DNA from 2 places in the Sporosarcina sp. Y838 genome. Region 2 is predicted to be linked to the other one. Evidence: a T-box and tRNA genes for the amino acid it is inferred to sense, from the RefSeq annotation. Region 2 holds a T-box; the other holds one or more tRNA genes.

Region 1 (7,012 bases), on a different contig from region 2:
AGAGCTGTCCGAGTGGCTGAAGGAGCACGATTGGAAATCGTGTAAGCGGCTAACGCTGTTTCAAGGGTTCAAATCCCTTGCTCTCCACCAGAATTTACTTTCATAATAATGGCCCCTTGGTCAAGCGGTTAAGACACCGCCCTTTCACGGCGGTATCACGGGTTCGAATCCCGTAGGGGTCACCAATGCTTTTTCAAAACGAAGTTTTGAAAAGAGTAATCCATAAGTACTTTAAACGAAGTTTTAAAAAGAGTTTATCAATATTTTACCCAGGAGGATTAGCTCAGCTGGGAGAGCACCTGCCTTACAAGCAGGGGGTCGGCGGTTCGAGCCCGTCATTCTCCACCATTAAGTTTTTTAAGCAGATCCACCGCTTAAATAAACTTCCATATATTTACTTATATAAATACTATTGTCGCGGGGTGGAGAAGTGGTATCTCGTCGGGCTCATAACCCGAAGGTCGCAGGTTCAAATCCTGCCCCCGCAACCAAATTTTATTGTGAATACAGCCTTTTATACACAATTCTTGTACAATAGAAGGTTCAGGTTCATATACATTTATTGATATTTTATATTGTTGTCGCGGGGTGGAGAAGTGGTATCTCGTCGGGCTCATAACCCGAAGGTCGCAGGTTCAAATCCTGCCCCCGCAACCAAATGGTCCCGTGGTGTAGCGGTTAACATGCCTGCCTGTCACGCAGGAGATCGCCGGTTCGATCCCGGTCGGGACCGCCATTTTTTATATTAAAGGTTTAGAATAAGCAAGCAGATAGTTGAAGCAATCGAATATAGGATAGAACGTATGTAGTTACGTGACTGACCGAATGATTGAATTAGACATAAAGGTGCATAGCTTAACAAAAGCCAAACATGTGGCTCAGTAGCTCAGTCGGTAGAGCAAAGGACTGAAAATCCTTGTGTCGGCGGTTCGATTCCGTCCTGAGCCACCATTTAACTTAATATGCCGGAGTAGCTCAACTGGTAGAGCAACTGACTTGTAATCAGTAGGTTGAGGGTTCAAGTCCTTTCTCCGGCACCATATACACCTATTGTGGTGGGGTAGCGAAGTGGCTAAACGCGGCGGACTGTAAATCCGCTCCCTACGGGTTCGGCGGTTCGAATCCGCCCCCCACCACCAACTTTTTTTAACATGAATTATGTGTTGAAATGAATTTCCATTTAGGGGCATAGTTTAACGGTAGAATAGAGGTCTCCAAAACCTTTGATGTGGGTTCGATTCCTACTGCCCCTGCCATTTTTTTAATTCAACTTATTATTTTGGCGATTGTGGTGAAGTGGTTAACACATCGGATTGTGGTTCCGACATTCGAGGGTTCGATCCCCTTCAGTCGCCCCATTTTTTACACTTTCTCAAATCAAAATAAACATCATGGCGGTTGTGGTGAAGTGGTTAACACATCGGATTGTGGTTCCGACACTCGAGGGTTCGATTCCCTTCAGCCGCCCCATTTTTATATTTTTTCAATTCAAATGAGATATCATGGCGATTGTGGTGAAGTGGTTAACACATCGGATTGTGGTTCCGACACTCGAGGGTTCGATTCCCTTCAGTCGCCCCATTTATCTTTTTGGGGTATAGCCAAGCGGTAAGGCAACGGACTTTGACTCCGTTACTCGTTGGTTCGAATCCAGCTACCCCAGTTTTGCGGAAGTAGTTCAGTGGTAGAATACGACCTTGCCAAGGTCGGGGTCGCGGGTTCGAATCCCGTCTTCCGCTCCAATTTCTACGGCGGCATAGCCAAGCGGTAAGGCATGGGTCTGCAACACCCTTACCACCGGTTCGATTCCGGTTGCCGCCTCCATATTTTATTACTACAGTATGGAAAATGAATATTACTATGCCCGAGTGGTGGAATGGCAGACACGTCGCACTCAAAATGCGATGCCGCGAGGCGTGCCGGTTCAAGTCCGGCCTCGGGTATCATATGGAAAAAACACAACTTCGGTTGTGTTTTTTTATGCTTACTTTTAACTACTGTGGTATGGTTTTTCTAAAGTGATTGAAAGAAAATCGGGTGGAGGAATCAATATGCCTTTAATAGAACATCAGCAGTTTATTCATGCCCCTATTGAACGCTGCTTTGATCTTACACGTGATGTGGATATTCATACTCGTACAACAGAAAGTACGAAAGAGAAAGCCGTGGGTGGCATTACGACAGGTTTATTGTCGGCTGGGGATGTTGTCACATGGGAAGCTGTTCATTTCGGTATAAAGCAAAGGCTGACTGCAAAAATAACAGTAATGAATAGACCCTATCTGTTTGAAGATATATTGGTGAAAGGCGCCTTTCACTCTTTCACACATATTCATGAGTTTATTGAAAAGGATAATGGCACTCTGATGATTGACAGATTTCAATATACATCACCTTTTGGACTGATTGGTGTTATAGCAGATAAGTTGTTCTTGGAAAGCTATATGAAGAATTTTATCATGAGTCGGGCTATAGCTCTGAAGGATATTGCAGAAAGTGAGTAACGGGTGTTTCGTCACGAAAAGGTGACTTGATAAATAAGTATTGAATTTATCTACTATATAAATTGAAATCAAGAATTCCTTCCAACCCGCTTCGACTAGACCTTTTAGGGCACCTACGCTCAGGCTATTAACCGGATTCAATATTTAAACTAATATAGTGAAAAAACTCCTTTTACCAAAACTTTTTTTAAATTGGTAAAGGGAGTTTTTTGGGGGAAGAAATAGGCGAAGTTTCATTCTAACCTTTGAAGTAACATGTCTTCTTATTTATCTGTAATAATTTACATAATAAATCGTCTAATAATTAAAGGGGGGGAGATTGTGTGACGAACCATAAAATCGAGGAGTGGTTTCGACTGTACGAAAGGGATATCACGAGTTTCCTAACTTACTATACAGGTTCACTGGACGTCGAGGACCTTGTACAAGAGACCTTCATGATTGCTATGAAAAAGATGTCTAGCTTCAAAAATCAATCCCATCCGAAAACGTGGTTGATTTCAATCGCAAGGAACAAGGTCGTCGATGAATATCGCAGAAGGAAAGTATGGGGGAAAATCAAATACTTATTTTTCCGTGAGCAAAGACATTCAAATGAATTGGAAGACCAAACAATTCAGAACCAGGAGATTATCCAATTATACAAAGCAATTCATCAACTTTCTCCGCGATATAAAGAAGTGGTAATACTTAGGGGCATATTAGAGCTAACGCCTAAAGAAGTGAGTGAAATACTGAAAAGTAATGTGAATCAAGTGAATGTCACGTTTCATCGAGCGTTAAAGAGACTAAGGGAAATACTTGTGGAGGAGGGCTATGCTAATGAAGAGGGTGGAGAACTTACAAGAAAATCTGAAAAACCTTCCTAAATACACATTGAATGTAGAACAGAAAGAAAGAGTCAGCCTGGCTTTGAAAAGGAGGACGAAATCTAGAAAGAGAGCACAATTTGTTAACCCTATCATTGTATTCACTTTACTATGTGCGACTGTATTTGTTCTTGCCCTATCAAATAATTGGTTTTATGAACTGAGACAGTCGTTTCAGCCTCAAGTCGAATTTACATCGGGAGAAGCGGAAACCTTCAACTTAGCAGATAGTAATTATCAAGTGACTGGAATTGAAGGTAAGGTGGGAATGTTATTTAACGAGAAATTTGTTGCAGAAGATGCTAGAAGAGGAGCAAAGATGATGCTCTACTTTTGGGGGGATGCGTCAGAACTCGCAGGTGAAAATTACACAGTTGAAGCTAGAAATACTTACAATAAAAAGATTACAATGTCTGAAGGGATTTTTGATGGGTTTTTATTTGCTGAAGATATTCAACAGATATTGACTAGTTTTCCACCATTTCCGACAGAGGGTGAATGGCAACTTTCCTTCCTTGTGAATGATCAATTACTAGAGGAATTCACAATTGAAGTCCTTCCACCATTTCCAAAGACCGAACATTATACTTTGATTAATCAACCAATGGAACTTAAAGTAGGTGAGGAGACTGAAATCACAATTGAAAGTTCAGTGGATAGTGGGAAGGAAATAGAAGTGAAGTTACTGAATAAGAAAGGAAGTATAGTGTCTGAACATGTTTTTGCCCAAGGCGGCAGCTATATTGGAGCGGGTTCATTTATTTATCACTATCAAGGGAATTTAAAATTACCAGAGCATGGCACCTGGACATTACTCATCGATGGTGAGAAAACAAAGCCATTCAAAAATTGAAGCTAAAAAAATCGCTCCTTTCCGTCGATGCGGAAGGGGCGATTTCCATTATGGGAGATCAGATTATACTACATTGGGGTTGACCATTGCAGTTAGCTTGGTAGCTTTTCGGTTCATTCCCCTCAATTATAAACACTATCAGCCTACTTCAATAGATGTCTGTTCCTTATGTAAAACATAAGAACGAACGTCTCCGCCGCTAAGGCTTGTGAACATATTTCCACATGCTCTCGTCAGTTCAAAAGCTTTAGCCGCATCCATGGATGGGCGTAGAAAGTAGATATGCATTGCTTCAGTCGTTTCTTCAGTTACTGCTGTTCGGATTGAATCGACATAGGGACTTCCAAATGAGCTATAATCATCTTTCAAGAGTATAATGTCTTTTAACGAATTGAAACGGCCATTTAGCCCATCATATCCATCATCGTTGGTACCTGTCGTAACCAATACATCACCGACGATTTTTTGGAAATCATAGATGCCCATTGGAATTGAATGCTGCAAGGATAAGAAGTTGTTTAAGTCGACGGCATTATGGAATGGGTTAATGAAGTTTTCCTGTTTGATCCGACGCATAAGTGCTTCTGAAGAATTGCGGTAGCGATTTGGATCCGCGCCAAGTGTTTTCCATATCGTACGCCATTCCTTAATAGCGGGTAAATCAGTAATAGATTTATCCTCAAATTCAAAGAAAAGTTGCTCTTGGAATAATTGCAATTTTCCTTTTAACATTTGAGGCGATTCTGACACTGTAATTTTGGTATAATGGTTAATGCCCAATTTTAAATCGGGCACGGCTTCTAATAGGTCTTTCGCTAATTTAATATTCAATAAATTCACCCTTTATATAGTTTAATTCAATAGTAGCATAGTGGAGGTGATACAGTGTGAATGCTGTTCTAGTGCAACAGTTGGTGAGGGCTTATGCGGAGTCGATTGGGATTGATAAAGTCGGTTTTACAACAGCTGCACCATTTCGTGAATTGAAAAACCGCTTGAAGCGCCAGCAAGATCTTGGCTTTCAGTCGGGTTTTGAGGAAAAAGATTTAGACAAACGGACTGAACCTGGACTTCTGCTAGATCAAGCAGAGAGTATCATTTCAATAGCTATTGCGTATCCATCCAAAATGGCTGATTCACCGAAAGGGAAAAAAGGGGAAAGAAGAGGAATCTTTTGCCGTGCATCCTGGGGTACAGATTATCATACGGTTTTACGGGAGAAGTTGGGACTTCTTGAGAAATTTATATTGGAACAAGTACCCACCGCTAGAGTAAAGTCTATGGTCGATACGGGGGAACTTTCTGATCGTGCTGTTGCAGAACGAGCAGGCATCGGTTGGTCTGCAAAAAACTGTTCAATTATTACACCGGAGTTTGGTTCATATGTATACCTAGGTGAAATGATCACGAATATCCCATTTGCGCCAGACGTTCCGATGGAAGATGAATGCGGGGAATGTAGACTCTGTCTTGACGTATGTCCAACGGGTGCTTTGATTCAAGGAGGGCAGTTAAATGCGCAGCGTTGCATTGCTTTCCTAACACAGTCGAAACTCCCAATCCCGGAAGAATTTCGGATGGAGTTTGGTAATCGAGTGTACGGGTGTGATACATGTCAAACGGTATGTCCGAAAAATAAAGGTAAGCATAATTTACATCAGCACGCTTTCCAACCGGACCCTGAACTGGCTAAGCCGCTTCTTCAGCCGATTCTTAAGTTGTCGAATCGTGAATTTAAAGAGAAGTTTGGCCATGTATCAGGATCTTGGCGCGGAAAAAACCCGATTCAACGAAATGCAATCATTGCACTCGCGCATTTCAAGGAGGAGTCTGCGGTACCTGAATTAATCAGTATGCTAGAGAATGATCCGAGGCCCGTCATTCGTGGTACGATTGCTTGGGCACTTGGTCGAATTGGTTTGGAAGAAGGACATGTAGCTATTAAGGAAGCATTATTGAAAGAGGAAGATCCGGAAGTGCGCGCTGAATTAGAAAAGGCGGCAAATAGCTGGAAAGAAAGAGTTTAAGTGGAGGAAGTGTTGAAATGGCAATACATGTAGCATTATTTGAACCGCTCATTCCTGCAAACACAGGGAATATTGCACGGACATGCGCGGGAACAGGAACAAAATTGCATCTTATCAAGCCACTCGGTTTTTCGACAGATGATAAAATGTTGAAACGGGCGGGGCTTGATTACTGGGAACATGTAGATATTACGTATCATGAAGGAATTCGTGAATTATTTGCAGATAATCCCGATGCCCTGTTTTATTTTTTGACGAAGCATGGAGATAAACCTCATACTGCTTTTGATTATTCAAATGTTTCACAAGATATATTTTTCGTCTTTGGAAAAGAGACGAGCGGACTACCTGATGACGTTTTACGTGAAAACGAAGATAGATGTCTTAGGATTCCAATGAATGATAATATACGGTCACTCAATTTATCGAATGCTGCTGCTATTCTTATTTATGAAGCACTTAGACAGCAAAATTATCCAGGACTGGCATGAAAAAACGGGACAGCCAGAAGGCATGTCCCGTGTATTAATCATTATTTTCTTTGACCAGGTATCTTAACTTTACCAGGCTTATCATCGTATCCACCTGTAAAAATTGCAGATAGGAATGCGAAGCAAACACCTATAATTAGAATTACTGTCATGATAGGTACCTCCTGTAAATTCATTAGTAGCTTTATTAAGTATACCCTATTTTTATTGGAATTGAAACGACCGTCTGGAAAAATTGTGACAGAGCAGAGAATAGTGAAACTTTTTG
Region 2 (7,012 bases):
GGCGCTACAAGAAGGAATTCTTCCACCGACAACAAATTATGTCAATGCGGATCCTGAATGTGATCTTGATTATGTCACTGAAGGTGCACGTAAAGCCGACATCACTTATGCAATGAGCAACTCTCTTGGTTTTGGCGGACATAACGCTACACTCGTGTTCAAAAAGATATAAATTTTAATGATTGGGCGTCCCTTTTAAAAGGGGCGTCTTTTTTTGCTTGGTTAGGTATTGGATTCGGTTTATAAACAGCGCGATGGCAATTAACGACAGTATATATACATAGAGTGAAACGGAGATTCTGCTAATACCGCTCTGGCGCTTTGTGGTGCCTCTCGCGATAAGCCAGAAAGGAGGGCACTTTCCGTCTTATCGCTTCGGCTACCACGTAGTCGCGCCTGCGCTGGAAGGTCTATTTTAGAAAGCACATTTCGTTATTGAGGATGAGATTGGTAAATGTTAATTCCATAAAATGAGAGAATGAGTTTGACAACAGTATGTATATATAGAACGAACCAGAAAGCCGGCTAATACTGCTTCAGCGCTTTGTGGATGCCTCCCGCGATAAGCCGGAAAGGAGATCGCTTTCAGTCTTATCGCTTCTGCTACCACGAAGTCGCGCTTTCGCTGGAAGGTCAATGTAATAGGAAAGCTTATTTCGTTATTGGAGATTTGACTTGCAATCTATAGTGCCTTTTTCTCCAATGAAATTAGTATCAAATAGTAATCACATTATAATCTCAGTGCATACCTCTCAGAATTACTATCAATAATGGAACGCTCCAGCGCAAGCGCGACAAGGGGTAGCCGAAGCCCTGAGACAGGATGCGAAGCGCTATTCCAGGCTCAGGGCCAGAGGCATCCCCAAAGCGCCAAGCGGTATAAATTCCACACTCTGAACTAAAACTCAATCAATAATGTTACACTCCAGTGCCGGCGCGGCAAAGGGGTCGGCGAAGCTATAAGACTGGATGCGAAGCGTTAATCTAGGCTCATGGCGAGAGGCATCCCCAAAGCGCCAAGAAATCTAAATTCCACACTCCAAATTGCCCTAGCCATATAAGCCAACCAACTATATCTCTAAATTTACTCCACACAAAAGCCCCTCTTTCGTCTAAAAGAGGGGCATGCAGTCATATAATCAAAGAAAATCAAAAGGACGATGCATAATGACAAGGTTATTCCTATTCCTTATGAGCTACGGACTCATTGTCGTTACAGTTTCAAATATGATTTTCTATTTTAACTACAGATCACTAGGATATGAATGGTATCAAATATTCTATTTTATTTTACGTACGGCAGATTTTACACTGTTCGTCATTTCTTCAATCGTGATCATTCTTACCGTCTACGTCCGAGCCCCATCGCGGCCTCCATCTTACCGAGAGTGACAGACGCAATTGCGTTTGCTTTCTCCGCACCTTTATCCAGAATTTCATCAAGAACAGCTGAATCCAACAATTCATAATATCTTTCTTGAATAGGCGTCAAATGATTAATAACTGCTTCAGCAACACCCGCTTTAAATGCACCGTATCCAAGACCATCGTATTTCGCAACGAGATCGTCAATTGACACGCCAGACAATGCAGCTTCAATTGTTAGCAGATTTGATACGCCGGGCTTATTCTCGATATCGAATGTAACGATGCCTTCTGAATCAGTCACTGCGCTTTTGATTTTCTTTTCAATATCTTTCGGTGAATCGAGAAGAGAGATGGTTCCCTTTTTATTAGGGTCGGATTTACTCATTTTCTTTGAGGGATCCTGAAGGGATTTGATACGTGCACCATTCTTTGGAATCCGGACTTCAGGAATTGTTAAGACCTCGCCGTATCTCTTATTAAAACGTTCCGCCAAATCTCGTGTTAACTCGAGGTGTTGCTTCTGATCATCGCCGACAGGAACGATGTCAGTGTTATACACTAAAATATCAGCGGCCATAAGTGGTGGATATGTCAGCAAGCCAACCGAAACACCTTCTTTGCCTTCCGCCTTATCCTTAAATTGTGTCATGCGCTCAAGCTCGCCGATCGTCGATATACATTGCATCATCCATCCTGCTTGTGCGTGCGCCGGAACCTCCGACTGGATGAATAATACCGCCTTGGAAGGATCAATCCCGCTTGCAATATAAATGGCAGCTAGAGAACGAATGGTTTTTGCGAGTTCCACCGGATCCTGTTGAACTGTAATCGCATGCTGATCAACAATGCAAAACAGACATTCAAAGTCATTTTGCAACTCTGTAAATTGACGGAACGCTCCAATGTAGTTGCCCAGTGTCACTGTTCCTGTAGGCTGAACGCCTGAAAAAATGGTTTTCATCTTTACATCTCCTCCTCAATCATAAAAAAACATCAGCCGTCCCCGTAAAAAAGGGACGACTGATGTTTGATCAACCGTGGTACCACCCGAATTGCCCGAAGGCCACTCTGATTCCCATAACGCGGGGGACGTGACAAATTTCCACACGGTTCGATCAATAAATTCAAGCTAAATTGAACGAACTCAAGTGGGTTGACTTGTCAGGCTCAGGATCCCATTCTTCCAGTTTAGTATGCTTGTTTGCACCAACCACAAGCTCTCTGCAATACGAATACTGAAATACTCTTTTCCTTCAAAGCCATTCGCTATAAATGTTATTCACCATTATAAAGCGTAAAAGAAAACAATGCAATAGGCGGGTTCCTTATAAATAGAAGATAACGAGGGCAATTCCTGTTACAGCGAGGATGAGTGCACCAACGCTTAGAAAAGGGCCAACATTCCCTGTAAATATTTCTGAAGGCTTTCGCATTGACATGACATCTTCCATTCGTTTCTTAGATGTAAATACTTTTCTCATGCTTACCGTGAATACATCGAAAAAACCGGTTGAAAAAACAAGTGAAACCAAACCGATGAACATTATAATACCGCCAATGATGAAAGATGCATTTATATAAGAGAGGAGAGTCATCTCTTTGAAATAGACAAGCATCATTACAGCAATTAGTAGATGTGTGATTAGAAAGTTACGGAAAATTGTTTTCATATAACTACCTCGTTCCAAAGTAATAGTAATGGTATAGACAGAAAAAATCAATAGTACAGAAAAAAGTTTATGAATGTTTTACCAAAAAGTTCTGCTGTAAGCGTTACCATTATAGCATTATAGGAATAATATCTGTATTAGTACACTATGATATTTTAAAAAGGTATGTACAACTGAAATAATCATAGTATAATGATGAAGTACCTAGTTATCAGACAATTTAGAGGAGGTCATCGATTTGAAAACCCACAAGTTTATGTGGCTAATTAGTATCATGCTTGTACTTAGCGTGTTCCTAGCAGCGTGCGGCGACAAAAATGAAGACGCAGGCACTACAGAACCGGAAAAAGACAAAGACAAAGACAAAGGAACTACGGAAGAACCTGCTGAAGATGTAGCACAAGTTCTTAATTTGGTTGAAGAGGCAGAGATTCCTTCTATTGACTCATCAATTTCAGAAGATGCAGTTGGTTTCAACGTACTGAACAACATCATGGAAGGGCTTTACCGCCTTGACCAAGAAAGCCTTCCGGTACCAGCTATGGCAGAAGGTGAGCCAGAAATCAGTGAAGATGGACTGACTTATACATTCAAAATTCGTGATGCACAATGGTCAAATGGAACACCTGTAACTGCACATGACTTCGTATATGCTTGGCAGCGCGCGATTGATCCTGACACAGGTTCACCTTACGGACCGTACTTGATGGCAGGAATGATTAAAAATGCTACTGAAATCGGCGAAGGGAAAGCAGAAATTGCAGACCTAGGCATTAAAGCTGAAGATGATAAAACTCTTATCATTGAACTTGAACGCCCGGTTGCTTACTTCCTATCACTTATGTCTTTCGGGACATTCTTACCACTTAATGAAGAGTTTGTAACAGCACAAGGCGACAAATATGCATCTAACTCTGACGCCATGATTTATAACGGCCCATTCTCATTATCTGATTGGGATGGTACAAGCGGTTGGAAATATCTTAAAAACGATAAATATTGGGATGCAGAAACTGTAAAACTTGATGAAATCGTTGTTGACGTTGTCAAAGAAACTGCAACAGCAGTTAAATTATATGAACAAGGCAAGAAAGACCGTGTAAAACTTTCTGCTGAATACGCAATGCAATTTGCTGATAATCCAGACATCGTCAATGAGATGGAAACAGCAGTATTCTACTTCAAAATGAACCAAGAACGTGGTGGTAAGGCTACGCCACTTGCTAATGCTGACATTCGTAGAGCAATTGCCACAGCGTATAACAAAGAAGAACTTGCAGACGCAGTTCTTGCCAATGGATCTATCGCTGCAAACTTCTTAGTACCAACTGCTTTCACATTTGACGAAGACGGAAAAGATTTCCGTGACTACAGCAAGGAATTCGCTGTGTATAACGTTGAAGAAGCACAAGCTTCATGGGCAAAAGGACTTAAAGCATTAGGTACAGATAAAGTTGAACTTGAAATCCTTGGTGGAGACACTGAAAATGCTAAAAAACAACAAGAATGGTTCAAATCTGAACTTGAAAGAAACCTTCCAGGTTTGACGATCAAACTGAAAGAAGTTCCTTTCGCTGTACGTCTTGAACTTGATGATACAAGTGATTACGATATTCAATCAGCTGGATGGGGCCCTGACTTCCAGGATCCAATCTCGTTCATGGAATTGTTCGTAACAGGAAGCCCACAAAACAAGATGAACTACTCTAATCCTGAGTATGACAAATTGATTGAATCTACAAAAACGACAATCGCAACTGATCCAGTAGCACGTTTTGAAGCTTTTGCAAAAGCTGAACAAATTCTTCTTGAAGATGACGTGGCTATTGCACCTCAGTATCAACGCGGAAGAATGGTTCTTATGAATCCAGCAGTAAAAGATCTTGCTACACATCCATTCGGTGGCGACTATAGCTACAAATGGGCGTACATCGACGCTGCAGAAAAGTAAGAATAACAATTTGTTAGCTTAAAATCTTATAGAAAAGAGAGTATATGGGTATTTCTGACCATGTACTCTCTTTTTCACTGAGATGGAACAAACTAAAAATTCATTTTATCAATTTATTGCAAATTGACTATGTAGTAGGTTTAATACGAATTTCCAGGAGGTATGAAAATGGCAAAGTATATCACAAAACGCGTGATTTATATGTTCCTATCACTATTTCTAATCGCATCATTTACATTTGTCCTTATGAAACTGCTTCCAGGGTCCCCGTTAGCTTCCGCAGAAAAATTATCCATTGAGCAAAGGGAGGTCGTTTATGAGAAATATGGCTTGAACGATCCAATCCCCGTACAGTACGTCAGGTATATGGGGAACCTTGCAAAAGGTGACTTTGGTGTATCGTTCCAATATAAAAATGCGGATGTAACTACTCTAATTGTGAAGAAACTAAAATACTCAGCTATTCTAGGTGCCCAAGCGCTCATTTTCGGTACTTTAATAGGAATCGCTCTCGGGATGATTGCTGCTTTGAAGCAAAACACAGTCTGGGATTATGGAAGTACAATAATCGCAATTCTAGGAATTTCGATACCATCGTTTGTCTTTGCCGTTCTGCTACAATATGTCTTTTCGGTATGGCTTGAATGGCTGCCTGTCGGTCTTTGGGAAGGATGGAGGTCAAGTATTCTGCCATCCATCGCACTAGCAATGGGCCCGATTGCCGTCTCGGCAAGGTTCATTCGTACAGAAATGATAGAAGTATTAAGTTCAGACTATATTTTGTTAGCGAAAGCGAAAGGTGCAAACTGGTTTGAGATAGCTTTCAAACATGCATTTCGTAATGCGCTTATTCCACTCGTCACGGTACTTGGACCGCTCGCAGCTGGATTATTGACAGGATCACTCGTAGTAGAGCAGATTTTCGCAATTCCAGGTATTGGTGAGCAGTTCGTCACTTCTATTAGCACGAACGACTTTTCTATCATCATGGGTACGACGATGTTCTTCTCAGTCCTCCTCATTGTGATCATATTAATTGTGGATATTCTTTATGGGATTATTGATCCGCGTATCCGTTTGTCTGGAGGTTCCAATTAATGAATAAAAACTTTGATAAATTACCAAAGGATTCGTTTGAACGGATTACGATAGATAGTTCACATGCAGAAAGAATTTCGAAACCTAGTTTGAGTTTCTGGCAAGATGCTTGGCTTCGTATTCGGAAAAATAAAGCAGCTATCGTTAGTATGTTTGTTTTAATCTTTATCGTATTTATGGCATTTGCTGGCCCTTACATGGTTGAACATGATCCAGAGGATGTAAGAGTAGCGCATGCGAGCTTGCCACCGAAAGTTCCGGGACTTGAAAAACTAGGGATTTTCGATGGTGAAGGTAAACTTGGTACAAAAACAGTCAATCTCTATGAACTGAAGAAGGTTGACGAGTATTACTGGTTTGGTACAGATAGCCTAGGACGAGATTTGTTTTCACGTCTATGGCAAGGAACGCAAATTTCTTTAATCATCGCTTTCGTTGCTGCTTTCATTGATGTTGTAATAGGTGTTATTTACGGTGGGATTTCCGGTTATTATGGGGGTCGAACCGATGACATTATGCAACGGGTTGTAGAAGTGTTAATCGGAATTCCAACGCTAGTCATCGTAATACTGATGCTAATGATTATGGAACCGGGTATCTGGGCAATCATTATTGCCATATCGATAACCGGATGGATCGGCATGTCTCGTATTGTCCGCGGCCAAGTCCTTAAGTTTAAAAATCAGGAATTTGTCTTGGCGGCCAAAACGTTAGGTGCAAGTGATAGACGAATTATCAGCAAACACATACTACCGAACATTATGGCGATCATTGTTATCAATATGATGTTTACAATTCCGACTGCGATATTCTTCGAGGCTTTCTTAAGCTTTATCGGGCTTGGTCTTCAAGCGCCAGAAGCGTCTCTTGGAACGCTGATTAATGATGGTTATAAATTCATTCAGTATCAGCCGCATATTTTGTT

Evidence for each region. The T-box of region 2 lies ahead of trpS (tryptophan--tRNA ligase). A T-box ahead of a tRNA ligase gene usually reads a tRNA of that ligase, here a tRNA-Trp.
Region 1: it has a tRNA-Trp gene. The T-box ahead of trpS (tryptophan--tRNA ligase) is inferred to sense a tRNA for this amino acid. The anticodon was not compared.

What each region holds. Positions count from the first base shown of each region.
Region 1 is NZ_JBXCJD010000020.1:44,260-51,271, reverse strand. It holds tRNA gene AC1TO4_RS16995 (tRNA-Ser) at 1-90, shown strand, start outside; tRNA gene AC1TO4_RS16990 (tRNA-Glu) at 111-185, shown strand; tRNA gene AC1TO4_RS16985 (tRNA-Val) at 273-348, shown strand; tRNA gene AC1TO4_RS16980 (tRNA-Met) at 417-491, shown strand; tRNA gene AC1TO4_RS16975 (tRNA-Met) at 583-657, shown strand; tRNA gene AC1TO4_RS16970 (tRNA-Asp) at 661-736, shown strand; tRNA gene AC1TO4_RS16965 (tRNA-Phe) at 876-951, shown strand; tRNA gene AC1TO4_RS16960 (tRNA-Thr) at 965-1,040, shown strand; tRNA gene AC1TO4_RS16955 (tRNA-Tyr) at 1,055-1,139, shown strand; tRNA gene AC1TO4_RS16950 (tRNA-Trp) at 1,183-1,256, shown strand; tRNA gene AC1TO4_RS16945 (tRNA-His) at 1,283-1,358, shown strand; tRNA gene AC1TO4_RS16940 (tRNA-His) at 1,395-1,470, shown strand; tRNA gene AC1TO4_RS16935 (tRNA-His) at 1,506-1,581, shown strand; tRNA gene AC1TO4_RS16930 (tRNA-Gln) at 1,592-1,663, shown strand; tRNA gene AC1TO4_RS16925 (tRNA-Gly) at 1,668-1,742, shown strand; tRNA gene AC1TO4_RS16920 (tRNA-Cys) at 1,751-1,824, shown strand; tRNA gene AC1TO4_RS16915 (tRNA-Leu) at 1,863-1,943, shown strand; gene AC1TO4_RS16910 (SRPBCC family protein) at 2,052-2,504, shown strand; gene AC1TO4_RS16905 (RNA polymerase sigma factor) at 2,828-3,373, shown strand; gene AC1TO4_RS16900 (hypothetical protein) at 3,327-4,226, shown strand; gene AC1TO4_RS16895 (B3/B4 domain-containing protein) at 4,365-5,066, opposite strand; gene queG (tRNA epoxyqueuosine(34) reductase QueG) at 5,114-6,253, shown strand; gene trmL (tRNA (uridine(34)/cytosine(34)/5-carboxymethylaminomethyluridine(34)-2'-O)-methyltransferase TrmL) at 6,271-6,744, shown strand.
Region 2 is NZ_JBXCJD010000001.1:226,997-234,008, forward strand. It holds gene fabF (beta-ketoacyl-ACP synthase II) at 1-172, shown strand, start outside; gene AC1TO4_RS01060 (hypothetical protein) at 1,228-1,392, shown strand; gene trpS (tryptophan--tRNA ligase) at 1,343-2,329, opposite strand; T-box leader at 2,378-2,634, opposite strand; gene AC1TO4_RS01070 (DUF3899 domain-containing protein) at 2,694-3,038, opposite strand; gene AC1TO4_RS01075 (peptide ABC transporter substrate-binding protein) at 3,277-4,989, shown strand; gene opp3b (oligopeptide ABC transporter permease) at 5,158-6,087, shown strand; gene opp3C (oligopeptide ABC transporter permease) at 6,087-7,012, shown strand, end outside.